3 regions of the Thermicanus aegyptius DSM 12793 genome follow, and region 1 is predicted to be linked to each of the others. Evidence: riboswitches for the same ligand, from Rfam matches in the RefSeq annotation. Region 1 holds a riboswitch; each other region holds the start of a gene.
The links. Region 1 has a riboswitch for cobalamin ahead of THEAE_RS0112000 (ABC transporter substrate-binding protein). Riboswitches for the same ligand answer to the same signal wherever they lie in the genome.

Region 1 (9,987 bases):
CTGGGATGCTTGCCGGCATCGCGCCACATGGTTCGCCAAGCCCCCACGGCATCAAGGCGGTAAACGAAAGAGAGAAGTACAATCAGGATCCCGGTGATGCGGGCAGGGATGATATTGAGCACGTCATCCAATCGCGCCGAAGCCCAGCCTAAGTTTTGGTACCGTTCGTTTTTATACCCCACCATCGAATCGAGGGTATTGGCGGCTCGATAGGCTAGGGCGAACGGCGCACCACCCACTGCGGCATAAAAAAGGGGGGAAATGATGGCATCCACGATATTCTCCGCCACCGTCTCCACAGCTCCGCGAACCACCTCTTTCTCCTCCAAGTGTTCCGTATCCCTTCCCACAATCATGGATAAAGAAGCGCGCGCATGCCGCAGATTTCCTTCCCTCAGCTTGTCATACACCTCCATCGCCGCATCCGCCAATCCTTTGGAGGCGATGGTCGTCGAGATGAGCCAAATCTCCAGGAGTTCGGAAAGCCAGGGATGAATCATCTTTAATCCCGTAATGAGCCCCCAAGCAATCCCCCCGCTTCCTCCAACCAAACATAGAGGATAAAGAAGGCCAATCCGGCGAAGCGCCTTCTCCGATGAAGCCATTCTCCTCAAAAACGGTTCCATGCGGCGAATGATGTTTCCCATGATTACCACCGGATGAGGAATGAAACGCGGATCTCCAATCCCACGATCCACCAGATAGGCGAGGAGAAGTTTCAAAGAGAGCATCATCTCGCCAAAGCCTCCTTAATGGCGGCATAGACCGCCTTGCCCACTCCATCTCCCAACGTCGTCGCCGTCCCGGCGAAATGATGTGGATACTCTTCCCCCTTCCCGCCCTGGACCGCCAAAACGATGGAATCCGTCGTGGTTCCCGTGGCGATTTCTCCATCTACGGTACGTACTCCCAAATCCTGCAACAGGGCGCACTTTGCCTCTGTGGCCGTCATGATGAGATTGATCATGGCTGCCTCGGTAAGCGATGCTTGCAAAAAGAGAAAAAGGTTGATGGTACCGCTAAGGTAACTGGAAAAAAGAGACTTCACTTTCCCCACCCGTCCCGTATTAGAAAGGCCTGCCGTGGCGCAGACGACCAACCGGTACTGATCACCCACCCTCTCGATCACCGAGGTTCGCTCCAAATTGGCTGCGGTAAGAAGAACCACCGTGCCTTCCTCCTCAAATCCCCAGGTGGCAAGGCGCTCCTTCACCCACTCCTCGGGGTTGTCGCTGTGATAAGAAAGCGGAACCTTTCCATTAATAAAGCGACTTATCTGTCGCAGCCCACCTCCCCAGAGTGCAGAACTCAGGGTGGTCATGGTCTCACCGCTTTCCACCAAAAGGTAATCGGGATGTAACTGAAAGGTAAGGGTGGGCCAAAAAGAAGGGGAGTACATGTAACGATCTGTTCCATTCCCATGCTTCAACCAAAACGTGTTCATCCCCTTTGCTCCCCTTTAAGACGCAGAGGGAGCCCGGCCACTACCCATGTCACTTCATCGGAGACGGACGCCACCCTTTGGTTTAATTCCCCTAAGAGATCGGCATACCATCTCCCCAGAGGGGAGAGCGCTACACCGCCGAGACCGATCTCATCGGAGACGATAAGCCAATTCTGATCTCTCCCCTTGATCACTTCGAGAAAACGGGAGATGTCCTCTATGATTCTTTCGTTATGCCTGGCTCCGCGCCATTCCGCTTCCGGAATGGGGGACAACCGATTGCTTAACCAAGCGGAGAGGGAATCCAATAAGACCACCCGATCCCCTTCTGTGATGGATGAGATTCGTTTTAAATCGAGAGGCTCTTCCATCACTCGCCAAGAAAGGGGACGCCGCGCTTGATGAAGACGAATCCGTTCTTTCATCTCCTCATCCATGCAAACGTTGGTCGCCACATAAGAAACCGGCCCCCCATCTCCTTGAGCCAACTCCTCAGCCACCCGGCTCTTTCCGGAACGAATCCCGCCTAACACCAGATGAATGGTCATCTTTCTCCCTCCCCTTGTTTTACAAAAAGGACCGGAGCCTGTTCGGATCCTACCCGCGAAAGGAGAAGATCCCGCGCCCGTGCCATCTCCTCCATCAATCGTGCATTCTCCGTCCGCGTGCGAACCGCAATGCGAAAATGGAATGGGGTTAATCCCACATACGAAGAGGCATTGCGGATGAGAATGCCCCGCTTTCCCAAAACCTCCTGCAGGTCCGTCACCGTAAAAGGATCCAGAATACGCACCAAGAGGTAATTGGCGGCGGAGGGATAGACCCTCCACCCCAGCCGTTCCGTAATCGCCTCGTTAAGAAAGCTCCTCTCCTGCTGAATCAACACGCGCGTTTGTTCCACATACTCCTTCTCGTCAAGACAAGCCAGTCCCACTTCCTGTGCAAGGAGATTGACACTCCAGGGCACCTGAAAACTCTCCAGCCGACGGATCATGTGGGGTGAAGCCAAAGCATATCCTAAGCGTAATCCGGGAATGGCATAGATCTTCGTCAGGGATCGGAGCAAGAGAAAATAAGAATCGTGGCGGAGAAAGGGAAGGAGGGTCGCCTGCTCCTGATCAGGAAGAAAGTCGATAAAGGCTTCATCCAACACGCAGAGAATCTGTCGCGCTTTACTCCATGCGAATAGATGAAGCAATTCTTCCCGTGCATACACACTGCCCGTCGGATTATTGGGAGTGCCCAGGAGGATCAGGTCACACTCCTCAAATCGGGCCAGCATCTCTTGAAGATGCGGGCGGTATTCATTTTCCTCCGCAGCCACATAGCGGACGATTTCCACCCCGTAGATCCTCGCCATCCGCTCATATTCAACGAAAGAGGGGGATAGGAGCCCCACCCTCCGAGGACGGAACGCTTGGAAGAGAAGAGAGAGCAGTTCTGCCGCTCCATTCCCGACGAGAATAAAGTCCTCTTCCATGTGGTGCAAAGAAGATAATTTACGGGTTAAAGCCCGTTTCCCCGGATCTGGGTAACGATCAATCCTCCCCATGGCCTGTTCCATCGTTTTATATACCGTAGGGGGTGGTCCCATGGGATTGATGTTGGCACTGAAGTCGAGGAACTGGTCCGGATGAAACGGGAATTTCTCCGCCGCGCTCACCCGATCCCCCCCATGGCCATATTTCTCCAACCGACCCTCTTCGAGGTTCATCCTCGTCACTATCCTTTCCACTTGAACCTCCACTCACATCATCGATCACTCACTTAAAGACGTCCGGATAAACATCTTTCGCGATCTCCTCCAAGGCATCCATGAGACGAGGGCCAGGGCGTGAAACGGTATCCTGATTCAATTGGTAGATTTCTCCATTCTTAACCGCCGGAACTTCCTTCCAGGCCGGACGCTTCTTCACTTCTTCTACGGCATTGGGTACATAATCATAAGTTAACAAAATGACATCCGGTTTGGCCGCCACCGCCTGCTCCTCCGTCCACTTCGGCCAACCTTCCTGATCGGCGGCCACATTGATGGCTCCCGCCGCTTCGAGAAGCTCATTCATAAAAGTTCCCTTTCCGGTGGTATAAAGTTCCGGGGGAGCAGAAATCTCCACCCATACTTTTTTCTTTTTATCGGCTGGGATCGTTTTCGCTTTCTCCACCACCGCCCGGTAACGTTCCTGCATGCCTTTAATCACTTCTTCTCCTTTATCGGAAGTGCCCGTCACTTTCGCCAAAAGTCGAATAGATTCATAGACCTGATTCAGAGAAGTCGCGTCGTTCACCACCAAAACGTTTAACCCCGCTTCCCGCATCTTGGCCACCTGATCCACTTGTCCCGTCACATGCCACTGGTTGGCCAGCACAAGATCGGGATGGAGGGAGACCACTTTCTCAAGATCTACATTCATGTCGCCCACTTTCTCTTTGTTCTTTACCTCTTCCGGATAATTATCATTGCTCGTCACCCCTACGATTTGATCCCCGTATCCCAACGCATAAATAATCTCTGTATTGCTGGGAATGAGGGAGATGATCCGCTCAGGGGCTTTTTCCACCGTAATCTCTTTGCCCGTCCCATCCTTGACGGTCACAGGGAAGGCATTCTCTTTCGTTGGGTTGTTTTCCGTGGGGGCGGTCGTCTGTGGATTCGAAAGTTGACCGGATGCGCTCTGTTCCGGTTTCCCTTGATCGGCACTGCACCCGATCATGCCCATCATGACTAGCGACAAGATAAGCAGGAACAGGCTTAATTTACGAAAGATCGACTGTTTCATTTTTTCCCCTTCCTTTTTACTGGTCTATTGGTCCATAAACATTTTTATAAGGACAGCAGAATCGATTCCCTTTTCTTTCTATCCCACCTCCATCCTCGAGTTTCCCTTCATGGCGGCATGAAAAAGGAGACTTCCCCTTCAGGAAATCTCCTTTTGCAAACGGATTTCGATACAAAGCTATGTATCTTCTCTGCCGTTGCCCTTTTCCTCGAAGGGAACTTGCCGTTCTTTTAGGCAGGTCTCCTGGCTTGCAGTTCCTCGATTCGTTCACCTTCCCATGCACGACGGTACACAGTGGCTGCCTTTCGGCCTAAACGTCTCTCCCTGCTTACAGTGGCGGGACCGCGCCGGATTTCCACCGGACTTCCCTATTAACACTTAGCGAGTCAACTAAGTGACCTAAAAGAGATATGAAGTTGATCTAAGCTTAATTATAGTAAAAAACCGGAATGAATCAACCGTCTTAGGATCTAAACAGGATCAAAATTTACATCATTCATCCTTACTTTACTCCTCTTTCTTTCTGACCACCAATACCGGGCATCTCGTCTGATGTATCACCCCGTAACTAACACTTCCCAAAAGTGAACCTCTTAATGGCCCCATCCCCCTCGCCCCCATCACGATGTAATCCGCCTTCCACTGATCCGCAGCCTCCACGATTTTCTCTGCAGGGTTGCCCATCTCCACAACCTTTTCATAGGGGATGTGGGCTTCTTCCAAAAGGGACAGATAAGGAGTCATCACCGCCTCTCCCAATTCCTCGGCATAGGAACGTATTTCTTCTTTGGAGAAAAAGATCTTGGTATGGGCGGTATCGAAACTGGGCTGTACGTTCATGATAAGAACCTTGGCGGCAAAAGCCTTGGCCAGTTTCATTCCTTCCTGCAGCGCCTCTTTGGAATGGTCAGATCCATCTACCGGAACCAGAATCACCATCTTGAACATCGCCTCCCCTTCCGGCCTTTATCCAATCTGTATGATAACTTCGACGGAGGGAGGCGATTCCCCTTCCTTGCCGGGCTAGAAAAATAAAATCACACAAAACATTTTCATGATATCGTTTTCATTTTTATTATGATATAATAGAGAATAGTACAATAATTCTGTTACATAGAAAGGGAAAAGAAATGGCAGGTTATCGGCAAAAGCCCCCAATCCACAGGAGGGAAAAAGATGAACCCCCAGTTATCCTTTCATTCAGCCAGAGAAATGCATAAGAAGATCGATGAATTGGCCAATCTTTGGAGGACCTATGTTTTGGAAAACCATGACCCAGGACCCATACGACAAGATGTTCTGGAATCGTGGAAGCGGAGTGAACAATTCGGCGTAAGCCCAAAACAGAAAAGGACCTCGATCGTATGGACCGATGAAGAGATAAAAGAATGGACTCGGAAATCAAATTTCTATAAGATTTCTTATCCCATCTTGCAACACCTAACCTCTCAAATCAAGGGAACCGGTCACATGGTGGCGTTAACCGACCATCATGGGCGAATCGTCTATTTGGAAGGGGACCAACCGATTTTAAAAAAGGGGGAAGAGATTCATTTCCTTCGCGGGGCCGATTGGAGCGAGAAGACGGCAGGCACGAACGCCATCGGAACATCCCTCGCGCTCTCCCACCCCATCCAAATTTTCTCCTATGAGCATTTTAGCGAAGGCTTCCATCCCTGGACCTGCGCTTCCGCTCCCATCCGCGACCCGTTTACCGGGGAACTACTGGGTGCCATCGATCTGACCGGGCCCACCGAGTTTGGGCAGCCCCATACGTTGGGAATCGCCACGATGACCGCTTCCATCATACAACAGGGATATAAAGAAATCTCCCAAAAGAATTATCATCTCCTGCATGATCATTTTTTTAAAACGTTGCAGCTCTATAAAAATGACCCCCTGATGGTGCTCAGCTCTACGCTGCAGGTGATCGATGCTTCGGAGAAAGCCTTTGCCTTATTTCAGATGCAGGATCTCCATACCTTTTGGTCCCTTCCCGGAATGGACGGACTAAGGGAAGCCCTCCTTCAACAACGGGAAAGCAAAACCGAGATCGAACTATCCTCTCGTTCGTTAAAAATCATCTCCCAACTTCTCATGACGGATGGGAAGAAAATAGGGTACCTCCTCCATCTAAAGCGGTCGGAAAGAAAGCCGATTCCCCGCCTTATCCCGGAAGACCCGTGGGAGGAATTGATCGGGCAATCCCAGGTAATGAAAGAACTGATCCAAAAAGGCAGAAAAGTCTCTCCCACCAATGTTCCCGTCCTCTTAACCGGGGAAAGCGGTACGGGAAAGGAGAGGTTCGCCCAGGCGATTCATCGGTCCAGCCTCCGCCATAAAGGACCTTTTGTCGCCATCAACTGCGGGGCCATTCCCAAAGAACTGATGGCCAGCGAACTCTTCGGTTATGAGCCGGGAACCTTTACAGGAGGGAACCCGAAAGGGAAGGCCGGAAAATTCGAAGAGGCGAATGGAGGGACCCTCTTCCTGGATGAAATCGGAGAGATGCCTCTGGACCTGCAAATCTATCTGTTGCGGGTATTGCAAGAGAAGGAAGTTATACGGCTCGGTTCCTCCAAACCGATCCAGGTGGATGTTCGGATCCTGGCCGCCACCAACCGAAATTTGGAGGAAATGGTGACGAAAGGGCTATTCCGGGCAGATCTCTACTTTCGCCTAAACGTGGTGGAGTTAAAACTCCCTCCCCTGCGGGAACGAAGGGAAGACATTCCACTCTTATGCCGATATTTTCTCCGGAAAAGCGCCATGAAGCATCAGAAACAGGTCTTGCGACTGGACGAAGAGGTAATGAACCTCTGTATGCATCATCCCTGGCCCGGGAATCTCCGCCAACTGGAGAACGTGATCGAACACGCCCTCATTTTCGCCCATGGGGACATGATTCAGCGGACGGATCTCCCGGCCTCCCTCTTCTTTCAACCTGAGATGGCATCGGAAGAAGAGGGGGAAGGAGAGGAGGATAACCCCCTGGCTGCAGAAGAAAAACGTCTGCTCCTAAAGCTTATCCTCGAGACGGATGGGAACCTCTCCGAAGTGGCAAGACGTTGCAACATCGCCCGATCCACCCTCTATCGGAAACTGCGGAAGTACAAGATAAAGATGAAATAAACCCCGTCATAAAATCTCCATCAACTCTGAAAACGGAAAGTTCACCTCTTTATCCCCGATCATCGAAATTCCAGGAACACGGCTGATACCGCATCGGAACTCATGCGAGGTTCATACCCTCATATGCGGGGTTCATACCCGAATAAAGGAAAATGCGCCCGTTTTCGGGCGCACGTAGAAAAATCGCCATCAGATTCCACAAAATATCTCCAGTTCTGCATCACCATTCCCCTCAAGCAGCGTTTATCTCGGGACCGGGCGCCCCAACCATTCTTCGTAGAACGCATCGATGTCCGGCTCAAACTCCTTGATGACCGGATACCAAGGGGCCACATTTTCCACCTCCAATTGGGTCCCGCAGGAAGGGCAGTAATATTCCCGGAGCACCTGCCAGGCAGGATCGGGTGCCAGGAGCTTGGGATAAATCTCTTCCAGCTTCTCCTCCGTATCCCTCACATAAACCAACGCATGGAGTTTCCAATTGTCCGATGCATCGCAAAATTCATGGCCGCAATCGCACTTCACCACCCGTTTTCCATCTTCTTTCGCCACGATATAGAGATGGAGGCCTGCCGGAAGGAGGATCTTCTCCTTCCAGGGAACCCGCTCCTGCAAAATCTCCAGGTATAGATCAAAGCGATCCGGGTCCTTAAAACTGGAGAGCATCTCCTTCAGCTTAAAGAACTCAATCGTCCCATCGATCAATTCTTCAATGGTCTTCTTCTCATATTTCGCCATCTGTGATCCCTCCCTTTTTGGCTCTTTCCCGCAAAAATCGCCTAATGACTCCCCGACGCACCGGAAGAGTGAATTTAGTTGCGGCGATGCGCTCCGAAGATGGGCATCTCCTGCGCTAACTCGCTTTCCGTCAATTCCCATTCGTCGGGCAGATTCCAGAAAGCACGGAATTCCTGGAGAAAGCGACCACTTAAGGCGAAGCTGGAAGCATACATGTGGCGCACCTGGATGGCTGCCTCTTTCTTCAGAATTTTTTCCCGTTCCATCTCCATCCATTCCCGCGTCGGCCTGCCTCTTTTGATCCGCTCCTGCCGGATCTTCCTCCTTCGCTCTTCCGTCTTTTCTTCATCCACCACCCATTTCCCTTTCTCATTCCGTGAAATGACGGCTCCGTACACCTTCTCCGCATAGTCGGGCAAAAGATGGCCACCATTCAGATCCTGTTCAATCGCCTTCGGTCTCCTCTCCAGGGGGTCGCCGAATCCAGGGCCCCCTCGGAGATAATTGAGGTAAAGATCATAATTCTCGAAGATGGCCTCTGTGGTGATCGCCTGCTTATCCCGGTATACCTCTTTGGCATTCATCACCTTCTCATACTGGGGATTGCCGGGATCGGGATCGCCTCCCAGCGGGATGGGCAGTTTCTTTTCGATCCGTTCATTCAAATCAGTGCCATGGGCTTCAAAACGATATCCCGATGCAGCCGGATATCCGCCCATGAGCCCCCCGTCGCTCGATACATAACCGTTCCCCATGAAGAACATGGTCCAATCCTTCGCACCCCAAACCATGCGCAGGCTCTCATACCCATTTCCTCCCCGGTATTTGCCCGCTCCTCCCGTATTCGGTTTTATCTTTCGGCCCAGGTAGATCAGGGGTTCGGCCAATTCCCAGATCTCCATATCCCCCATGTCCCCTTCCGGGTTCCAAACCGCGGCGGCGTGATCAATTCCATCCTTTACCGCACCGGCGCCTACCCCTTCCGCCGCCGACTCAAAACTGTTCACCGCATGATTCTCATGAAACTGGTTGTATCCGCCTCCTTGCAGCCAGTTGCTGGTATTGGCATTCCCTGCGTTTACCTCTTCCAAGTATCCCCGGGCAAAATAGGCTCGGCTTAGGGAACGCCACAGGGGGCTCCAGGCCGATACGAGGAAGTGCCACGCGTAACTATGGGCGGTGCGGATATCATCGGGGTTGAGCCAGGAACCGTACGGTAGATCAAATCGGCTGGCAAAGTAAGCGCCGTCATTGATCCGGTCATTGGGGACGAGGGTCTGGGAGAGCATCACCCAGATGCCGCTGGTGATGGATACCGGGGTTGCGTTATAGCTGTGCCATCCCCAGCGATTTACCCCTTCAAAATCAATTTGGAACTTCCCATCCTTGTGAATGGTCATCTCATGGGGAGCATGCATCATGGTGTCGATCCGGGCATAGGGAGGGACATCCACATTCCGATAAGGAATATCGACGAAGGAGACGCCTCGGTACTTTCCAGGAATGGTGAGTGTTTTCACCTGATTGATAAATCCCCGCCGCCCGTCTTCAATCACTTCCCGGATGAACTGCTTATAGGCATCAATCCCCTCATCCTCCACCATCTGCAGGACCAGATCCCGAATCATGTGGCAGCCGGCAATCCGGGTCCGTTCATCCAACAGCCAATATTTGGTCGTGCGGATGGAACGTTGGCTTTCAATGAGCCAATCCCGGGAAAGGGTATCATTCTGACCGATTTTGCGGCAGGCGATCTGATACCCGTCGTCATAGCGGGTGACCGGTCCCACCGTCATGCTTCCCGGCGCGGTGGCGCCCGTGTCGATGACGTGGGTGACGCCTCCCACCCAGCCGATCAGTTCATCTCCCCAGAAAATGGGGACGATCGTGTGGACG
Region 2 (9,987 bases), 560 kb from region 1:
TTTTAATGCCCAAGGCCACGCCCATATGGTGGATGTGACCGAGAAGCAAGTCACCTCACGAAAGGCGGTTGCTATCGGTTTGGTTCGCATGAAAAAAGAAACCTTAGATATCATACGAAGCGGGAATGTGAAGAAAGGGGATGTCCTATCCGTTGCTCAGATCGCGGGAATTATGGCAGCCAAAAGGACATGGGAAATGATCCCCATGTGTCATCCGATCCCCCTTACAGGGATCGATATCCGGTTTCAGTTCTTAGAGGAAGACGCCATTCGGATTGAGGCGACCGTCAAATCAGAAGGAAAGACGGGGGTCGAAATGGAGGCACTTACCGCAGTGCAGGTGGCGGGTCTTACCATTTATGATATGGTGAAAGCCATCGACAAAGAAATCATCTTAGGACCAACCCAACTTCTTTTTAAAGAGGGAGGGAAAAGCGGCATTTTTCGTCGGCAGGCGGATGAACGAGGGTTTGACCACGATGAAGGGTGAGGAGGGTTAAGATGTTAAGGGAAAGAAAACCCATTCCTGTTGAGGAAGCGCTTGTACGTATTTTGAGGAACGTAAAAACCTTGGGAACGGAAGAAATCCCTTTGGATGATGCGTACGGGCGAATTCTTGCCGAATCTTTAGTGGCTGATCATACGGTTCCCCCCTTTGATAAATCTGGGGTGGATGGATATGCCGTGATAGCGGAAGAGACCAAAGGTGCGAGCCACCATAATCCGATACTCCTCGAGGTGATCGAGACGGTAGGGGCAGGTTCGGTGCCACGCCATCGTCTTTCATCGGGTCAAGCCATTCGCATCATGACGGGAGCTCCCATTCCGAAAGGGGCGAATGCCGTCGTCATGTTTGAGAAGACGGAAAGGGTAACGGAAAATGGGAAGGAGATGATTCGGGTCTTACAAGAGATGAAACCAGGTGAGGATATCTCATATCGCGGTGAAGATGTGAAGGAGGGAGAGGTGCTCCTTCAACCGGGGAAAAGGATGGGTCCGGGTGAAATAGCCCTCCTCGCTACGTATGGCTATGGGAATTGTCAGGTGTTCAAAAAACCGGTTGTGGGGATTTTAGCCACAGGGTCTGAGCTTTTGCCTGTATCGAGTCTTCTCGAACCGGGAAAAATCCGAGATAGTAACGGTGCGATGTTAACCGCTCAGGTGATGAGGGTAGGCGCCGTCCCGAAACATTTTGGGATCGTCGCCGACCGATTGGAGGAAATGAAAGAACGCGTTCGGGAGATTCTCCCTCAGGTAGACCTTCTCCTTACTACGGGTGGTGTATCCGTGGGCGATTACGACTTCATGTATGATTTGTACCAAGCGTTAGGAGCGGAAGTTCTCTTTGATAAACTGCTCATGCGTCCCGGTAAGCCAACAACGGTTGCCGTCCTGGATGGGAAACTCCTTTATGGGCTCTCGGGAAATCCGGGCGCTGCTTATGTGGGCTTTGAACTTTTTGTCCGGCCCGCCCTTCTCATGATGATGGGTGTCCCGGAAAGTGAGGCACATCTGCCCAGAGCACGGGGAATATTGGACGAAGATATCAAGAAACCTTCCGCCTTTCCCAAATATGTTCGAGCAATTTATTCCTACCATGGGAAAGAATTGCATGTTTCTTTGGCGGGTCCGGATCGATCTTCACTTACCAGCACGCTTCAACGGGCCAATTGTCTCGCCCTCATCCCGGCAGGAGGGAAGGGAGTGGAGAAAGGAAGCGAGATTGACATCTTTTTTTTGGATCGATGTGAGCATCCATGATTCCAATCATTCAAGTGGTAGGATACGCAAACAGCGGGAAGACCTATTTGATCACTCACCTCATCCGACATTTTCAGAAGAAGGGGTATCGGATCGCTGCGATCAAACATCACTCTCATCCCATTTCTTTCGATGAAGAGGGGAAGGATACTTGGAAGCACCGGAATGCAGGGGCGAACCAAACCCTCCTCGTTTCAGGCAACCGACTGATCCAATGGGAAGAAGAAGATCACGATTTTACCCTTGAAGAGGTGATCTCCAAAATCGATAAAGCCGACCTCCTCATGATCGAAGGATTTAAAGATAGCCCTCATCCTAAGATTCTTCTTTTGTCTAAGCCGGAAGAGAGAGAGCTTCTTATGAAGTTAATGGGAATCATGATGGTGATCTCCACTTTTCCTCTAGAGGAAGAGCTCTCTTATCCCGTCTATCGGAGAGATCAGATGGATGAGATAGCGGCTCACCTGGAGGAGAAATTAGGACTTAAGTGAAAACGGAGGGAATGGAATGACAGATCCGCTAGATTCCATCGTGACGGAGTGGGGGTACTATGCCATTCAATCTGCCCCTATTGAGATTCCTCCTCTGCAGGAATTTGTCACAAGTTCCGAGATGGGGGCTCTTACCCTCTTCATCGGAACGGTGCGGGAATGGACCGGAGGAAAGCGGACGCTCTATCTGGAATATCAGGCGTATATCCCCATGGCTTTAAAGAAGATGAAGGAAATCGGTGAAGAGATTCGGGGAAATTGGCCTGGCTCCAGAGTGGCGATCGTTCATCGAGTCGGCTCCTTGCAAATTGGCGAAGCGGCAGTCGTCATCGCGGTAGGCTCCCCCCATCGTGATGCGGCCTTTCTAGGAAGCCGTCATGCCATTGAACGAATCAAAGCGATGGTTCCCATATGGAAAAAAGAAATATGGGAAGATGGTCAGGAATGGATTGGAGATCAACGGGAGATCACATCTTATCCAGAGGGGAGACCGGACATCGATGAATGAAATCATGGGCGATGAAAAGCATGAAAACATGGGGAAGGATCCATCGGAGATGTCTCTTGTGGGTCATTTGACCGAATTAAGAAATCGTCTCATTTATGTTACGATCTATTTTATCATTTCCTTTATCTTAGGTTTTGTTGTTGCTCAGCCGGTAGTAAAATGGTTACAGCCAAGGGATTTGGAGAATTATGCCTTTGGTTTGGCGGATGCGGTCATGGTCTACATGAAAATCGCTTTTATCATCTCCCTGGTCCTCACCTTTCCCTTTCTCTTATATCAAATCTGGGCATTTGTTCGCCCGGGATTAAAAAAGAATGAGCAGGCCATCGCCCTTCGCTTTATCCCCGCCGCCACCTTACTCTTCGTTTTAGGGCTTGGTTTCGGGTATTTTGTCCTTTTTCCCATGATGATTCAATTCATGGTATCCCTTTCCGCCTCGCTAGGGATCACCATGATGTTGGGGATTAATCAATATTTCGAGTTTATGTTTAATATTCTTTTGCCCATCGCCATCATCTTTGAGATGCCGATCGTGGTCATGTTTTTAACCCGCCTTCGCATCTTAAATCCGCTTCGCTTGCGGAAAATGAGAAAGATCGCCTATTTTATACTGATCATCATCGCCATCGTAGTTACCCCTGCGGATTTTGTCTCCGATATGATCGTTACGATTCCGTTAATTCTCCTTTATGAGATAAGTGTTTGGATTTCTTCTTTGGTCTATAAAAAGCAGTTACAAGAAGATCAAGAAGCCGAAAGTCGTTGGGATTAGATTTTCCTTTTTCAATCCGTGACCATGGGCCTGGTTGATGGGAAATGAAGCGTTCAGGATAGAAGGAGGGATTCAATCGTGCGTGTCTTATTCTTTGCAGGTCTGGGTGAAAAAATCGGGAGAGGAGTCGTTGAAGTAGAGCATCGGGAAGGGATGTCCTTAGAGGATTTGCGTCTTTTCATCGCAGAGCGTTTTCCGGAAACGAAGGAGGTACTTTTTCAGGCGATGATGGCGGTGAATCATGAATATGCCCTCCCGCATCAACTTCTTCATCCCGACGATGAGATTGCTTTTATCCCGCCTGTTAGCGGTGGATAAAAGGTATTGCCAAAACGGAAGGGTTCGATATAATGAAGTAGAGGAAATAGTTCCGAACAGGTCACTTGTTTTGCCAAGTGTGAAAAGGGAAGCCGGTGAAAATCCGTCACGGTCCCGCCACTGTGAGCAGCTAGCCCATTCTCGTTTTTTTACCCACTGTGTCTACGGCATGGGAAGGGAGAGAAGAGGGTGATGATCTGCAAGTCAGGAGACCTGCCTGTTTGGTATGATGCACGCAATCCCCTTCGAGGAAAAGGGTAAGCAGCGATGTCTCCCATCCGTCTCTTTCTTTTTCTTCAATATCTAAAGAAAGATATGCTTAAAAAGGACGTTTGCCGCTTACAGGATTTCCTTGGGGAAATCCTTTTTTTGTGCTTCCGTTTCATTTGCTTCGTTTTTATAAAACGTAAGTCACGGGATGGGATAGGGGAGGATAGGGGAAGAAAGATGAGTAAGAAAAAATGGATGGTTATATATGGGGTCATGGGTTGTGCCGGTATCCTTTCTATGGGAATGGCGGCCGCTGTGGGCAGTTCTCCCATTTCCATGGCTTCCGTCTATCAAATATTGGGAGAACATTTTTTTCCCTGGGTGAGAAGCTCCTTTGATCCTACCGTGGATTTAATTGTATGGCAGATCCGCTTTCCCCGCATTCTTCTCTCTTTTTTGGTGGGAGGGGGATTATCCGTAGCCGGGGCCGCTTTTCAAGGTCTTCTTCGAAATCCCCTTGCGGATCCCTATACCTTGGGAGTTTCATCGGGAGCTTCTTTAGGAGCCGTCATCGCCCTTTTTTTTCATATTCCCCCTGCATTTCTAGGAGGGTTCACGCTTCCTTTATTTTCCTTCGCCGGAGCCCTTCTATCCATCCTTCTGATCTATACGATCGCCAATTACGGGATAGGATGGGGGATGGAGAGGCTGATCTTAACGGGAATCATCATCAGCTCTTTCGTGAGTGCTTTCATATCCCTGTTAATCTCCCTAAGCGGGGAAGAGCTGCGACAAATCGTTTTTTGGCTGATGGGCAGTTTTTCTATGCGTGGATGGAAGGAGCTATTACCCATTATACCCATTATTCTGATCGGTTTTTTAATCCTATTATGGAAGGGCAGGGAACTTGACGTGATGGTTCTAGGGGAAGAGGTGGCGAAGACGGTTGGGGTGGAAACCGATCAAGCGAAGCGTTGGATCATCATAGGTGCTTCCTTGGTGACGGCAGCAGGGGTAGCGGTTGCCGGAGTGATTGGCTTTGTCGGGCTAGTCGTCCCTCATTTTATTCGTCTGCTCGCAGGCCCCAGGCATCTGCATCTCCTTCCCTTATCTTTTCTTGGGGGTGGAATTTTTCTCATCGTTTCGGATACAATCGCCCGTACGATCTCAGCACCGAACGAACTTCCCATCGGAGTGGTAACCTCTCTGATTGGGGCTCCTGTCTTTACCTATTTTCTGCTGAGAAAAGAGGAGGGGAGATAGAGTGATGCTCAAGATTAATCAAGCATCGGGGGGATATGGAGAAGAGAAAATGATCCAAGAGGTCTCCTTCCATGTGCGACAGGGAGAGTTTTTTGGAATACTTGGGAGAAATGGAAGCGGAAAGAGCACCCTTTTGCGCCTGCTTGCAGGTCTTATTCCGTTGATGGGAGGGGAGATCCTGCTTCATGGGAGGACGATCTCCTCTTATTCCCGACGGGAAATCTCCCGTCTTGTCGCCTTTCTTCCCCAAGATCATTTTATTCCTTATGGCTACACTGTACGGGAAGTGGTATCCATGGGGCGCTATCCCCACAGGCGTGCTCTGTTCTCTTCCTGGAGTAAAGAGGATGAAAAAATTCTTCAAGAAGTCCTTCATCTGTTTCAATTGCGCGGAATGGAAGATAAGCCTTTTATTCATTTAAGCGGAGGAGAAAAACAACGGGTTATGTTCGCCAGGGTAATGGCGCAAAAGCCGACCCTCCTTCTCCTCGATGAACCTACCAGCCATCTGGACCTTTATTATCAAATGGAGATTCTCCAGGAGCTTTATACCTTAGTGAAGGAAAATGGGCTTACGGTGGTAAGTGTTATGCATGATATTAACCTTGCTTCCCTCTTCTGCGATCATGTTCTTTTATTAAAGGACGGAAAAACGGCTTATATTGGAAGCCCCAACGATGTATTTACTCAAGAGGCGCTAAAAAGGGTCTTCTCTCTCCCCATGTATCCCGTTATGCATCCGGAGAAGAGAAAACTTCAATTCTTATTATAATTGGGTAATAATCCGTAAAACAGGGAAGGATACCAAATAGAAATTCCTTGAATCCGTATAGAACCTAACGTTTTGGAGGAGGATCACATGTTGAAACGCCTTCTATTGGTTATCCTTGCCCTGACCGTGGGAATTCTCTTTATTTTAGTCTCCCCCATCCCCTCCTCATATAAAGGGGAAGGAAGCGCTGCCTTTGGAAAACAAACCTTGTACGTGGGAGCCAGAGGGGGAGATGTTTATGAACTGCAAGGACGGTTGAAGTATCTTGGATATTATACAGGCAAAATAGATGGTGTGTTTGGCTGGCGAACCTATTGGGCAGTAAGGAATTTCCAATATAATTTTGGGATGAAAGTGGACGGAATCGTGGGGAGCAAAACGAAGTATAAGCTTTGGAAGGCAACAAAAAATTGGCGTCCCGGAGGAACCGCTGCCGGCGGAACGCCAACGCGCCGCGTAGCCCGTGTCTCTACCGGAAGTTTTTCAGCAAACGACATCCGCCTTATGGCCAATGCGGTGTATGGAGAAGCCAGAGGCGAGCCGTATGAGGGGCAAGTGGCTGTGGCAGCCGTCATTCTAAATCGAATGGAGCACCCTTCCTTTCCTAAGACACCGGCAGGGGTTATTTTTGAACCGGGTGCTTTTACGGCGGTAGCGGATGGACAGATTTGGCTTACGCCGAATGAAACGGCGAAGAAAGCCGTGCTAGATGCGATTAACGGATGGGACCCATCGGGGGGAGCGATCTATTATTTTAACCCTGCAACCGCCACTTCCGCATGGATTTGGTCCCGCCCACAAATCAAACGAATTGGTAAACATATTTTTTGCAAATAAGCTCTTTTAAAAGCCCCCATGGGGCTTTTTTAATTTTCAACTTTCCCATTTCATGATAAGATGGAGGGGATAAGAGGACAACCGGGAGTGAAAGGGGATTAGAATGAAAAATAGGGTGTTTCAATGGATTATCCTCCTCTTGCTGTTAGGGGGCACAGGATGGGTGGTTTATTATAACTTGGCACAAGCACAGGAAACTATAAAAGTGGGTAAAGAAGCTCCCGATTTTACAATAAAGTTATTACAGGGTGGTAGTTTCACCTTAAGCGAGCAAAGGGGAAAAGGGGTGATTGTAAATTTTTGGGCAACTTATTGTCCTCCTTGTATTCGGGAAATGCCTGCGATAGAGAGGCAATATCAAAAGTATAAGGAACAAGGATTGGTTGTAATAGGAGTTAATACGGGGGAGGGAAGGGTTACCGTTCAGGGATATGTCAATCGTTTGGGAGTGACCTATCCCATCGGATTGGATCCAAATTTTGAAGTGACCAATCTTTATAAGACAGATCCTCTGCCCCGTACGATCTTTATCGATCCGGAAGGAAAGGTGAAGAACGTGATCCTGGGAGAGATGAAAGAAACAACCATAGAAGAAAATATCGCACAAATATTACCGAAATGATGAGTTCATTCCCAAAAAGTCTCCCCAAATTCTCTTTTCTTTGATATAATACCCTATGCTGTATATGTCTCTGTAATGGAGGAAAAGGATGAAACGTACGATCATCTCAATCATCGTTCTGTTGGCATTGGTAGGAGCGACCTTTTACTTTAACACGAGCAAGACGGGGTCGGTGGAGGTGAAACCCATCGTAGGGTATCAAGCCCCTGATTTCACCATTCAAGATATGGAAGGAAATACGCTAAACTTGGCCGACTTGAAGGGCAGGCCGATCTTTATTAATTTCTGGGCTTCCTGGTGTCCCCCTTGCAGAGCGGAGATGCCTCATATTCAAGCGGCCTACGAAAAGTATGGCAATCAGATTCAGTTTGTCATGATCAACACGATTGAAGCGGATACGTTGGAAGATTTAAAAGCGTATATAGCGGAAGCCAAATTAACCTTCCCGGTCTACCTGGATAAGAAAAATCTGGTGAATGACCTGTATCAGGTTCCAGGTTGGCCCACCAGTCTTTTCATCAATAAAAAAGGAATGATCGTGGAGCGATTAACAAGACCGATGACCGCAGAGATGACCGAGTCGCTCATGCAATCGATTTTGAAATGAAAAAAAGGAGACCATCATGATCGATATTCCCCTTCTGATGCTCATCGGCAGTTTTGCGGTGGGGGGCTGGTTGGTTAAGATCCTTTATATCCCCAAGGAAGAGGGAAACGTCCAAATGGACCTCTGGTTTGGAATGGGGTTGATCGGCCTCGCAGGATATAAGCTAACACCTTTGCTGTTCACTCCCACCCTCCTTTTACGCCCTTTTGATCTTTGGATCTTAAATAGTGGGGAGATCGGATTTATTGTCGGGCTGTTCCTAGCCCTCCTTTACTTCCTGTTTAAACACAGGAACAATTGGGGGACAATCAAGGAAGATTGGATTTATTTGATCCTTCTCTTTTCATTCGGTTACACCCTTTATTCTCTTCTTCGCTTTGAGGTTTATGAAGGGCAATATGTCGGTTTATACAGAGGGATTCTTGGCCTTACCTTTCTCCATTTCATGAAATGGAACCGGAACTTAGAAGCCTGGCTTTTGCCCCTTTATGCCGGAGGTCTCCTGTTGATCGAAAGTCTTTCGTTCAGCCGCCTTTTTTGGGGATTTTCTTTTACACAATGGTTGATCATGCTTCTCTTCTTCTTTTATCTCATCTTTTCTTATTTAACGGAAAGGAGGTTGCGCCGTGAGTGAAGTTACCGTTTGGTTAGCCTTCTCCGCAGGGATCATATCTTTTCTCTCTCCCTGCGTTCTTCCTCTTTATCCCTCTTTTCTTTCATATATCTCGGGGGTTTCGGTGGCTGATTTAAAAGAAGGAGATAAAACGGGAATTCGTAAGCAGGTTTTGCTTCATACCCTCTTTTTTGTCACGGGCCTCTCCCTGATCTATGTGATGATGGGCTTTGGGGCTTCCCTTATCGGGGATCTCTTTCAAACGTATAATGGCCTCATACGCCAAATCGGCGCAATATTCATCATCATGATGGGGCTTGTCTTGATCGGGTGGTTAAAATTCGATTTTCTTATGCGTGAACATCGCTGGGAGATCAGGAATAAGCCCGCCGGATATTTAGGTTCTTTCTTTATTGGATTTAGCTTTGCAGCCGGGTGGACTCCCTGTATCGGACCGATTTTGGGGTCCATCCTTGCTTTGGGAGCAACCCAACCGGATTTAGCCCTCTATTATACTCTCTTTTATTCCATAGGATTTTCTATTCCATTCATCCTTCTCGCTTTCTTCATCGGAACCACACGGGCGATCTTGAAATATTCTAACTTGATTGCAAAAGTCGGTGGCGGGTTGATGATTTTAATGGGAATCCTCCTGTTCACCGATCAGATGAGTAAGATCACCATCTTCCTGACGAAGATCTTCGGCACCTCGTGGTTTTGATTAATTTCTAGAAGATTGGAAGGCCCCGTTTTCTTAGAGCGGGGTCTTTTTACATCTCTCCGATTTACCATATTTACCAATATTGGAATATATATGAGAGCAAAAACGAATGTTCTCTTTTTTTTGCTTTTGAGTATAATAAGGATAAGGAATAGGAACAAATATTCCTGTGAGAGTGCCTGTGAGAGTGGAGGAAGAGGAATGGCAGCACGAGTCATCTTTTTAGCCGATATGGAATCTTTTTTTGCCTCGGTGGAAGTGGCGGCAGAACCGGCCTTGCGGGGAAGGCCTGTAGTGGTGGCAGGAGATCCGGAGAGGCGGCATGGGATTATTTTAGCTGCTACCCCCCAGGCCAAGGCATGTGGGGTAAAGACGGCGATGCCGCTCTGGGAAGCCCGCCAGCATTGTCCGGAGTTGATCGTCGTTCGTCCCCATATGTCCCGCTATATTGACGTTTCACTCCAGATTACGCAAATCTTTGAGTCCTTTACC
Region 3 (9,987 bases), 1.8 Mb from region 1:
AACTACTTCCCCCAGGTGGGGGTCAGAACCGCCTTTACCGTGGCGCTGGCTGCTCTGATGGGTCTTGCCGTGGCGACACGGGTCAAGGAAGAGGGCTTAAGAAAAGATTTGGTGCAAACCCTCTCCCTCTGGGGGATCGGTGGGCTTATTTTCGGCGGCATGTTCTTGCTCTGGTACCTGAACACGCTTCCCATACGAGCCCTCACAACATTAGACTTCGCTATTCCCATGAACTTTAAGCTAACCATTTTTGCTTCAATTCTGCTTCTGATTTTCGTTTTCGCTTTCTTTTATATGCTCCCCAAAAGAAATAAGTATGTCTCCTTTACCATCCTGCTCATGGTTGTCGTTTTAGGACTTACCATCTATCCGCAGGAGCGCATTCGCGAATGGATGCGCAAGCCGTATATCGCCGGAGATTTTGTCTATGTAAATCAAATCATCGCACGAGATGTACCGGGGAAGGGGATTCAAAGTGAGATTCCCACGATCGACCGGCAGGGATTTTTAAAAAGCCATCCTTTTGTCCCCGATAAAGTCCGCACCATTACTCCGGAGAATGAGCTGGAAGCGGGACGTGCCATGGCCATGGTCTCCTGTGCTGCTTGCCACAGCCTGGATCCCAATGGTCCTCGTCCTCTCGTGAAAAAGATGGAGGGCGTCACCCGTCCGGAGTTAATCTATCAGTTTCTGATTACCCGCATGAGCGGTGATCCTGCGAAGGGGGCTTCCCCCTATATGCCGAAGTTAGCCGGAACCGAGGAAGAGAAACGGGCTCTTGCCCTCTATCTGGCGGAACTGAATAAAGAGTATTTGGCTTCGATCCATCGAGATCAACCCATACAGCAAACCCAAGGAAAGTAGAAAAGGAGGATGAAGGATGGGAATCGATGTGACACAGCTCCTGGACCAATTGCGTTACCCCAGCGGAACCGACTTTTTTCCCATCGTGACGCAAATCTTAATGGTCGTCACCTGGGCAATACACATGTTTTTTGTGAACCTTGTCATCGGCGGCATGATTCTCAGCATTTACGGGTACTTGAAAAAAGAGTTGCGCTGGAGGCGTGCCTCTCAGACGTTGGCCAATGTCGCGAAAATATCCTTGTCCCTTGCGATCGTTTTTGGGGTGGCCCCTCTCTTATTTACCCAAACCATCTATGATAATCTCTGGTATACCGCCAATAACCTGTCTGCCTTCTGGGTGGTTTTGTTCGTCCCGGTAGCCATTGTCGCCTATTATCTACTTTACTTCTACTATTTCCGCAATAAAGAAAGAAGCGGAAAATGGGTTCTCTTCTTGGGGATTCCCTCCGTTCTGCTCATCTTGCTGGCAGGGGCAATCATGCACATTTTATCGTATCAACAGCTCTTTCCGGATCAATGGGTGAAATGGTACACCAACAATGGAACGACGATGAACACGGATGGATGGCATGTTTATGCCTTCAATATCCCGCGCTATCTTCTCTTTATCCTGTTATCTTTCTTCGTGACCGGGATCTACATGATGCTCTACGCCTGGTATTTTCGCCAACGCCAAGATAAAGATCAGGGAGAGCTTGCTTGGTTTAAAGAGGTGGGAAGAAAGGCAGCGCTTTTTTTCGGGGGATTCCTCATCCTCGATGTGATCCTCTATAATGCCCTCCAGGGAAGCCTGTTGAACCCCATCATATGGGTGATCGTCGCTTTCTTGCTCCTGAGCTGGTTTCTTTTGATGTTGCTGGGGAAATCGCCTCACGATGGAGCGGTCCCCACCCTGATCACCTTCGCATTTCTCTCCGTTTTGGCGGTGGGGGTCATGCGGGAAGCAATACGAATGTTTGAACTAAGGAAATTTCAGTATTCCGTTTACAATTATCCTCTACGCCTTGATCTCTTTGGTCCTTCCTTTTTCTTTGCCACCCTCTTGGTGGGCATTGCCGTCTTTGTCTTTGTTCTTTACATGCTCTATCAAGCGGGGAAGAAAGAAGGCCATTACGATGCGCACCAGAATCAAACGATCGTCTCCCTATGGAAATTTTCTTTCTATGCGCTGGTGATGTGGCTGATCGTCTTCTGGGGGACCGGTGCCATCGTGGTGGCAAACATCAACCATTTTTAGGGAGTCGACACAAATCATTTCATTTCGCCCTGGGTTGATTCATGAAGAGAAACCCAGGGTTTCTTTTTGTCGATTTCGCTTTTTCATTGGCCTGCAGAGATAAAGATGATAAAATAAGATTGGAAATAATTTGAACGAACGTCAGGTACGAAGTGGATCGGAAGTGGCTTTTCGCAGTGATATAGAGAAGATTAAACCGAATGGACGGATGGAGGTGTATAGTATGTCCAAGAATCTGATGGTGGTTGGCACCGCCTCCAATGTGGGAAAGAGCATCTTGGTTACGGCACTCTGCCGGATTTTTGCGCAAGACGGGTTTCGAGTAGCCCCTTTTAAGGCACAAAATATGTCGCTTAATTCCGCCGCGACCCCCTCCGGACGTGAGATCGGGCGTGCGCAAGCGGCGCAGGCGGAAGCGGCGGGCGTTTTAGCCAATGAACATATGAATCCGGTTCTCCTTAAACCGATGCATGGAATGCGTACTCAGATCATTCTTCAGGGGCGTCTTTATGAGACGGTCACAGCTCGGGATTACTTTCATAACCAAAAGCAAGCGCTATGGGAGGCGGTTGTCGATTCGTTCCGATTCTTAAGCGAACGTTATGAAATAATTGTGATGGAAGGGGCGGGCAGCCCTGTAGAAATGAATTTGAAACCCTATGAAATTGCAAATATGCGTGCCGCGGAGATGGCCGATGCCGCCGTCATTCTCGTAGCAGATATTGAGAGAGGGGGAGTGTTTGCCTCTGTCGTAGGCACATTGCACTTGTTGGAACCTTATGAACGGGCGAGGGTAAGAGGAATCGTGATCAATAAATTCCGCGGAGACCCTGCCCTTTTTGACGATGGGGTGCGTTGGCTTGAAAAATTTACCGGCATACCGATTCTTGGAGTTCTGCCGTACATTGAGAATTTAGGGATCGATGAGGAAGATTCGATGGGATTGGAATCTACACGGTACAAAAACTTAAAGATGGAAAAACACCGCCAACAAGAGCTGGTACAAATCGCGATCGTCCAGCTTCCCCACATGGCCAATTTCACCGACTTTGATCCGCTCTTTCTGGAAGAGGGGGTACATGTTTACTTTTGCGAAAAACCGCAGGAGATAAAACAGGCGCATGCCGTTATCCTCCCGGGGACCAAGAATACGATGGTCGATCTTCTCTGGCTTAAAGAAAACGGGTGGGTGACCCCTCTTTTGGATGCGCGCAGGGAGGGGAAACTTATGGTAGGAATCTGTGGAGGCTATCAAATGCTTGGACAGAAGATCTTAGATCCGGATCATCGGGAATCGGAGATCAGCGAGATGGATGGGTTGGGCTTTTTCGATACCATCACAAAGATCTGCGCTGAAAAGCGAACGGTTTTGGTCGAGGGAACTCTCTTAGGAAAATACGAGGGTCTTGATGTCGCAGGGTATGAGATTCATATGGGAATCACGGAGTATGGATTGGAGTCGCAGCCCTTTGCCCACGTTAAAGAGTGGAATGAGAAGAAGTTGCGGACGGAGGGAAATCTCTCCCGTGATGGTCTGGTCATCGGAACCTACCTGCATGGGATACTACATAACGATCGCTTTCGGAACGCCTTGCTTTCCGAGATACGAGAAAGGCATCGTCTTCCTCCGCAAGCATCGACTGGGTCGATGGCGCAGATTCGAGCGGACAGTTACGACCGTTTGGCGGAGATCGTCCGCCGACATCTCGACCTGAGGAAGATCTATCACATGCTGGGGATACGTACCGACTTGCGCGACGGTATTAGATGAGAGCAAATTGAACACTTGCCTACTTGCAAAAATTTTACTATAATTAATCTTGAATTTAAATTGCATACACTCTTTTAGGTCACTTAGTCCAGTGACTACGTGTTAATAGGGAAGTCCGGTGAAAAGCCGGCGCGGTCCCGCCACTGTAAGCAGCGAGAGATGTTCACGCCGAAAGGCAACCACTGTGTACGTTGTGCATGGGAAGGGGAACAGATCGAGGAACTGCAAGCCAGGAGACCTGCCTAAGAGAGAGCAAGCTCCCTTCGAGGAAAAGGGCAACGGCAGATTCGGATGCGATGAAACGTTGAGATGTCTATCCACATATCCGTTTGCACGAGAGGTTTCCTTAAAGGAGATCTCTTTTTTTGGTGTCAAATCTGGGGAAAGTAGAATAGATAAACAGACGCTTCATCCCTATAAGCGGTCTTTAAAGAATTAGATCATGGTTGTGCCGTTTCCCCATCCACAGGAAAGGTTGAAAAAATAGATGGAAGAGGTGTTTTTGGATGAGTACGCGTTCACGGATTGAAGGGGCGATCGCTCAGATCCCGGATCTGAACCGGGAAGCGATGGAGCTGGTGGCGGCGCACCTGGATCAGTTGACCAAACCCCCCGGAAGCTTGGGAAAGTTAGAGGAAATTGCCATCCGATTGGCAGGAATGACCGGGATGGAGCGCCCGGAATTCCCCGACAAACGGATCATCATCATGGCGGCAGACCACGGAATTGCAGCGGAGGGGGTTTCCGCCTTTCCGCAAGAGGTGACGCGGCAGATGGTGGTCAACTTCCTGCATGGAGGAGCAGCGATCAACGTAATTTCCCGTCAGGTGGGAGCTCAAGTCATCTGTGTCGATGTGGGGGTAGCAGCGGAATTATCTCTTCCCGGTTTAGTTCAGAAGAAAATCGCCTTCGGCACGAAGAATTTCCTACGGGAACAGGCGATGAGTGAAGAGGAAGCAGTGCAGGCGGTCTGGGCCGGAATTGAGGTGGCACATTGGGCGGCGGATTCAGGGGCTAACCTGCTGGCTACAGGGGAGATGGGGATCGGCAATACGACGGCTAGTTCCGCATTGCTCGCTGCACTAACCGGCCTTCCTGTAAAAGAGGTCATCGGTGCAGGCACAGGGGTTTCCCAGGGACGTCTGAGGCATAAAGAACATGTGATCGAAACGGCATTAAGGCTTCATCAACCCGATCCACAGGATCCGTTTGATGTTCTGCGTAAAGTGGGGGGACTTGAGATTGCTGCCTTGGCAGGTCTAATCATCGGAGCGGCTGGAAGGAGAATTCCCGTGGTGGTGGATGGTTTCATCTCAACGGTAGCTGCCCTGATCGCGGTGAGAATGGCACCCAAGGCAAAACCGTTCTTACTTGCTTCACATCTTTCACAAGAACCGGGACATGCGGTGGCGCTACGGCATCTTGGCCTTGATCCGATCTTTCAGATGGAGATGCGTTTGGGAGAAGGGACAGGAGCTGCACTCCTCTTCCCGGTGATTGATACGGTCATGCACATTCTGCGTGAGATGGCCACCTTCGCATCAGCAGGTGTGGCAGAGAAGAGGAATAACGAATGAACAAACCTGGGTGGTCGTCTCCGATGAGGGTGGTCTGGGAGGAGTGGCTCTCTCCACTCGGGAGTTGGTAAGCCGATCTTTTCGGAGATCTAAAACAGACTAAAAGGGGGGGATACGAGATGAAATCCTTCTGGCTGGCTCTTTCATTCTTAACCACGATTCCTACGCCTACATTTTCGGCAAACGAGCGTGAGGCAAGCGGAAGCGTTCGTTATTATCCGCTCGTGGGGTTACTCCTCGGTCTGCTGCTCTGGGGGATCGCGGTCTTGTTTTCACTGTTCTTACCCACTTTACCAACTCTCCTTTCCAGCCTTCTTCTCCTTACATTCTGGGTTTATCTTACAGGGGGGTTGCACCTGGACGGATTGATGGATTTAGCGGACGGGTTAGGCAGTCATCGCAGCAGAGATCGAATTCTAGAGATTATGAAAGATTCGCGCGTGGGAGCGATGGGAGTGATCGCCGGTATACTCCTCATATTCATTAAAACAGTCTCTATTTATGAAGTGTTCAATGGGCTACCGCTGGAGCTCCTTATTCTTGTACCGATGCTTGCTCGTGTGGGGCTTCTCTTTCCAATTTATTTCTATCCTTATCTGACGGAACGGGGGATGGGAGCGGGACTGAAACAAGGAGTGACGCGTTGGCTTTTACTTCTTTGGCCGGTTGTCTTGTTCGTTTTGACCGTACTTCTCTTGGGCTTTTCCACCATGATTTGGATTCTTTTCGCCTTGGCGTTTGCTGCGCTCTTCATTCATCGTGTTGCCAAGAAACTTGGCGGACTGACGGGGGATGCCTACGGGGCCTATATCGAGGTAACGGAGACCCTTGCCCTATTGCTGTTTAACATTGGTCATGCGATTTACGATAGAATCTAATCGTTAGAATCGTCCCGTATCTTAACGAATACCTTCTTGATCGTGAATGCTCCTATGCTGATGGAATCGCACCTGCAGAAAGAAGAGAAAGGTTTCCTTTTACGGGGGTTCATCTTCGGTGAACGGGAACTTCGTTTGGATATGATGGGCATCCCATGCGGGGGAGGGTAGATGTAGAATGCGCTGGATTTGGGTGAGACATGGACGAACCGCAGCCAATGTGATGAAACGGTACATCGGTCATCTGGATGAACCTCTTGATGAAGTGGGCGTGGATCAAGCCGATCGTCTAGCGGAAGCCTTTCGTGATTTTCCCATTACGCGTATTTACTCAAGTGATTTGCGCAGAGCGCAAGCAACCGCTTCGGCTATCGCACAGGTTCATCAACAGAATCCCATTCTTACCCCGGCACTCCGCGAGCTGAATTTTGGCGATTGGGAAGGAAAGAGTTACGAGGAGATTGCACATAGCGATGCCTTATTGCTTTCCCGATGGCTCGCGAATCCCTGTGAAATCGCACCACCCAATGGGGAACGTCTAGAAGAACTGGGTGCGCGTTTCGATCGGTGGTTACGTTCAGAACTGGGACAAATGCAGGAGGAGGGGACCTATCTTTTCGTCACTCATGGCGGACCCATCCGATGGTTCCTTTCTCAATATGCCATCCCTAAGCGATCCTTTTGGGATGTGACGGTTCCTACGCATGGGGATAGTCTTGTATTGGACGTCATATGTACGGAAGAGGGATTCCGCTATTTAAGCCAAGACAACTGGATCGCTCCGTCTATGTGATGCGACCTTTGAACATCAATTCAGAGATAACGTTCAAATCGATTGTATCCAAAGATACACTCCTTCGATTCTATGGTATTTGTTCATTATAGTACTTTAATTTGTATCTTACATCTCTAAGGTAAATCCATTGCTTTGACTGAGGGTGTTAAATTTGCTTGATTCATTTTATCCAAAAATCCTGGTTGTTTTAGGTGTTTTAGGGTTATTTTAACGCCTTGCCCGATAGCTCTTTTGGATTCGTTCAAATTCCTTCTGGATTGTTAACTCGCCGTTGATGATCCCTGTTAATCATTAAAATTGACGAAACTTTCATAGTTATCTTAAGTAAAATATATATAAAAAGGAAATCGTGATGGGTGGTGATGTCTTGAAACAGTTATTCTCCAAGGACACAGAGGAACTGGTTAAGGAATATTCATAGAAGGGAGAAAATGATGAACAGAAAGTTGAGAAAACTGTTCAATCAGAAGGAGGAAAAGGATGAAAACATGGTATAAAATCATCCCTGTTCTTATGGTTCTGAACGTATTGCTATTAAGCGGCTGTGTGGACACCCTAACAGTTACGAAAGATTCTTTCGCTCAAGAAGAGGAATGGCAAGAGAGCGCCGTTATTGAATATCCCACCACGGTTACGGAAGATGGCCAAAAGGGGACCGTTCTTTTTCGCCTAGGAAACAACGGGCGTTTTGCATGGCTGGAATCTCCGCTCGATCCTTTTAAAGTTGGCAATGCGCCGAAAATCATGTGGCTTTTCTGGGGGAAGGAAGAGGAGTTAAAAGGTGTTGTCAGGGTGGAGGCCGTTCAAAAGGGAACAAATAAGAAGATGACGGTGTTTACCACGTCGAATAAACCGGAAACCTTACACCCCTTCTATGGAGCAAACCATTCATTAATGTCTAATGTACGAATGCCCGATGAAGGAGGGTTATGGAGGTTTGAGGTTTATATTGACGGCAAACCGTTTGGGTACGTCGTGGTAAATGTTCAGGAATAAGCGAACGGGAAACATCAATGTTTTTCATTTTTCCGTGATGCACTCTTCACAACAACGAACCATTTCCGCCCGTGTCCTAAACCTTCCCCTTCTGAATAGAATAGAGTAAAGCAAACTCGGAGGGGGATCGATCCACATGAAGAGAATGCGTTCTTTTTTTTATATGGTGATTTCTTTCACCCTTTTGCTGTATGGTGTTCCTCGCTTTCATTTAAACGGCATCCAATCCATCGAAGAAGGGTTTGCCATCCTCTGGACCTTTTTCGCCCTCCTCGTGATTGGAGCCCACCTTTTTCGATGGCTGGAAGAACCTGGTGAACCCCAAGCTCCGGGGAAATACCCGGAGATGAAGAGAATCCGTTCTTTTCAACGCAGGTAAAGATCTTTGCTTTTGATCCCTATTCGTGATGTATCGTGTTAAACAGCTTTCGCCATGAGGGGTCCAAAAGAGGGCGGCGTACCCTTGTAACAGATGAGGAACTGTATTATGATAATTCCATCCACTGTATCAGAGAGGATGGAGGGGTAAGATGGCGACCAAACATGAACAGATCCTCGATTACATCCGCAATTTGCAGGTGGGAGATAAAATCTCGGTTCGGGCCATCGCCAAAGAGATCGGGGTTAGCGAGGGAACCGCTTACCGGGCGATCAAAGAGGCGGAGAACCAGGGATTGGTGAGCACCATCGAACGGGTGGGCACCATCCGCATCGAAAAAAAGAACAGAGAAAAGATGGAGAACCTCACCTTTGCCGAGGTGGTATCGATCGTAGAAGGTCAAGTGTTGGGGGGGCGAGACGGCCTTCACAAACGACTGAATAAATTTGTGATCGGGGCCATGAGGCTGGAAGACATGATGAAATATGTGGAGGCGGGAAATCTCCTTATCGTGGGGAATCGGGACGAAGCCCACCGCTTAGCCTTGTTGCAAGGAGCGGCTGTCCTCATCACAGGGGGATTTGATGCCAGGGAGGAGACGAAGCGATTAGCCGATGAACTCTCCCTTCCGCTCATCTCCTGCAGCTACGATACTTTCACGGTGGCTTCTACGATCAATCGGGCCATCTACGACAATCTCATCAAAAAAGAGATTCTCCTCGTCGAAGATATCCTCATCCCGAAGGAGGAGGCGGTCACCCTTTCCGTTCATGATACGGTGAGGGATCTGGAGAACCTCTCCCAAACGTCCGGACATCACCATTTTCCCATCATTGATGACGAGGGAGTGGTGGTCGGAGTCATCACGGTGAAGGATGTGATCGGCCAGGAGGAAACCACTCCGGTGGGAAAACTGATCTCCCGTCCGCCCATTACCACCCGACCGCAGACGACGGTGGCTGCAGCCGCTCACCTGATGATCTGGGAAGGGATTCACCTGATCCCGGTGATCGACAGTTCCAGGAAATTGCAAGGGGTGCTTACCCGGAAAGATGTTCTAAAAGCGATGCAGATTATGCAGAGACAGCCGCAAATCGGCAATACCTTCGATGACCTGATCTTTTCCCAACTTCAAATGGAAAAAATGGAGGGAGATATCATCTTCCGGGGAAAGGTTGTCCCCCAGATGACCAACTTATATGGTTCCCTTTCCAGCGGGGTGCTCATGTCGATGATGGCGGAATCGAGCAGGCAAGCCCTCAGGGAATGGAAGCGGGGCGATTACGTCATTGAAACCACCTCCATATATTTTCTGAAACCGGTGCAGATCGATATGGACCTCATGATCCGTCCTCGGATCATTGATCTCGGGAGAAAAGAGGGAAAAGTGGATGTGGAGGTATACTCTCAGGGAAAATTGGCGGCGAAAGCGCTTCTCACCGCTCAGGTGTGGGAAGGACCCTAAGAAAAGAAAAGAACCTATTGG

Region 2: another riboswitch for cobalamin. It lies ahead of THEAE_RS0109130 (FecCD family ABC transporter permease); the one in region 1 lies ahead of THEAE_RS0112000 (ABC transporter substrate-binding protein).
Region 3: another riboswitch for cobalamin. It lies ahead of cobT (nicotinate-nucleotide--dimethylbenzimidazole phosphoribosyltransferase); the one in region 1 lies ahead of THEAE_RS0112000 (ABC transporter substrate-binding protein).

What each region holds. Positions count from the first base shown of each region.
Region 1 covers NZ_KI783301.1:2,258,754-2,268,740, forward strand. Annotated here, with positions in the region: gene cbiB (adenosylcobinamide-phosphate synthase CbiB) at 1-734, opposite strand, end outside; gene THEAE_RS20845 (adenosylcobinamide amidohydrolase) at 731-1,444, opposite strand; gene cobU (bifunctional adenosylcobinamide kinase/adenosylcobinamide-phosphate guanylyltransferase) at 1,441-1,992, opposite strand; gene cobD (threonine-phosphate decarboxylase CobD) at 1,989-3,179, opposite strand; gene THEAE_RS0112000 (ABC transporter substrate-binding protein) at 3,208-4,221, opposite strand; cobalamin riboswitch at 4,438-4,639, opposite strand; gene THEAE_RS0112005 (universal stress protein) at 4,729-5,169, opposite strand; gene THEAE_RS0112010 (sigma-54-dependent Fis family transcriptional regulator) at 5,398-7,353, shown strand; gene THEAE_RS0112015 (acetone carboxylase subunit gamma) at 7,597-8,091, opposite strand; gene THEAE_RS0112020 (hydantoinase B/oxoprolinase family protein) at 8,166-9,987, opposite strand, start outside.
Region 2 covers NZ_KI783301.1:1,696,630-1,706,616, forward strand. Annotated here, with positions in the region: gene moaC (cyclic pyranopterin monophosphate synthase MoaC) at 1-490, shown strand, start outside; gene THEAE_RS0109105 (molybdopterin molybdotransferase MoeA) at 502-1,761, shown strand; gene mobB (molybdopterin-guanine dinucleotide biosynthesis protein B) at 1,758-2,252, shown strand; gene THEAE_RS0109115 (molybdenum cofactor biosynthesis protein MoaE) at 2,269-2,760, shown strand; gene tatC (twin-arginine translocase subunit TatC) at 2,753-3,532, shown strand; gene moaD (molybdopterin converting factor subunit 1) at 3,611-3,850, shown strand; cobalamin riboswitch at 3,892-4,085, shown strand; gene THEAE_RS0109130 (FecCD family ABC transporter permease) at 4,298-5,323, shown strand; gene THEAE_RS20545 (ABC transporter ATP-binding protein) at 5,328-6,095, shown strand; gene sleB (spore cortex-lytic enzyme) at 6,183-6,932, shown strand; gene resA (thiol-disulfide oxidoreductase ResA) at 7,036-7,554, shown strand; gene THEAE_RS20550 (TlpA family protein disulfide reductase) at 7,643-8,161, shown strand; gene THEAE_RS0109155 (hypothetical protein) at 8,178-8,795, shown strand; gene THEAE_RS0109160 (cytochrome c biogenesis CcdA family protein) at 8,788-9,495, shown strand; gene THEAE_RS0109165 (DNA polymerase IV) at 9,697-9,987, shown strand, end outside.
Region 3 covers NZ_KI783301.1:440,358-450,344, forward strand. Annotated here, with positions in the region: gene THEAE_RS0102335 (c-type cytochrome) at 1-864, shown strand, start outside; gene THEAE_RS0102340 (hypothetical protein) at 881-2,104, shown strand; gene THEAE_RS0102345 (cobyric acid synthase) at 2,328-3,875, shown strand; cobalamin riboswitch at 3,935-4,135, shown strand; gene cobT (nicotinate-nucleotide--dimethylbenzimidazole phosphoribosyltransferase) at 4,382-5,452, shown strand; gene cobS (adenosylcobinamide-GDP ribazoletransferase) at 5,572-6,330, shown strand; gene THEAE_RS19765 (histidine phosphatase family protein) at 6,509-7,123, shown strand; gene THEAE_RS21850 (hypothetical protein) at 7,607-8,122, shown strand; gene THEAE_RS19775 (hypothetical protein) at 8,259-8,501, shown strand; gene THEAE_RS0102380 (DRTGG domain-containing protein) at 8,653-9,966, shown strand.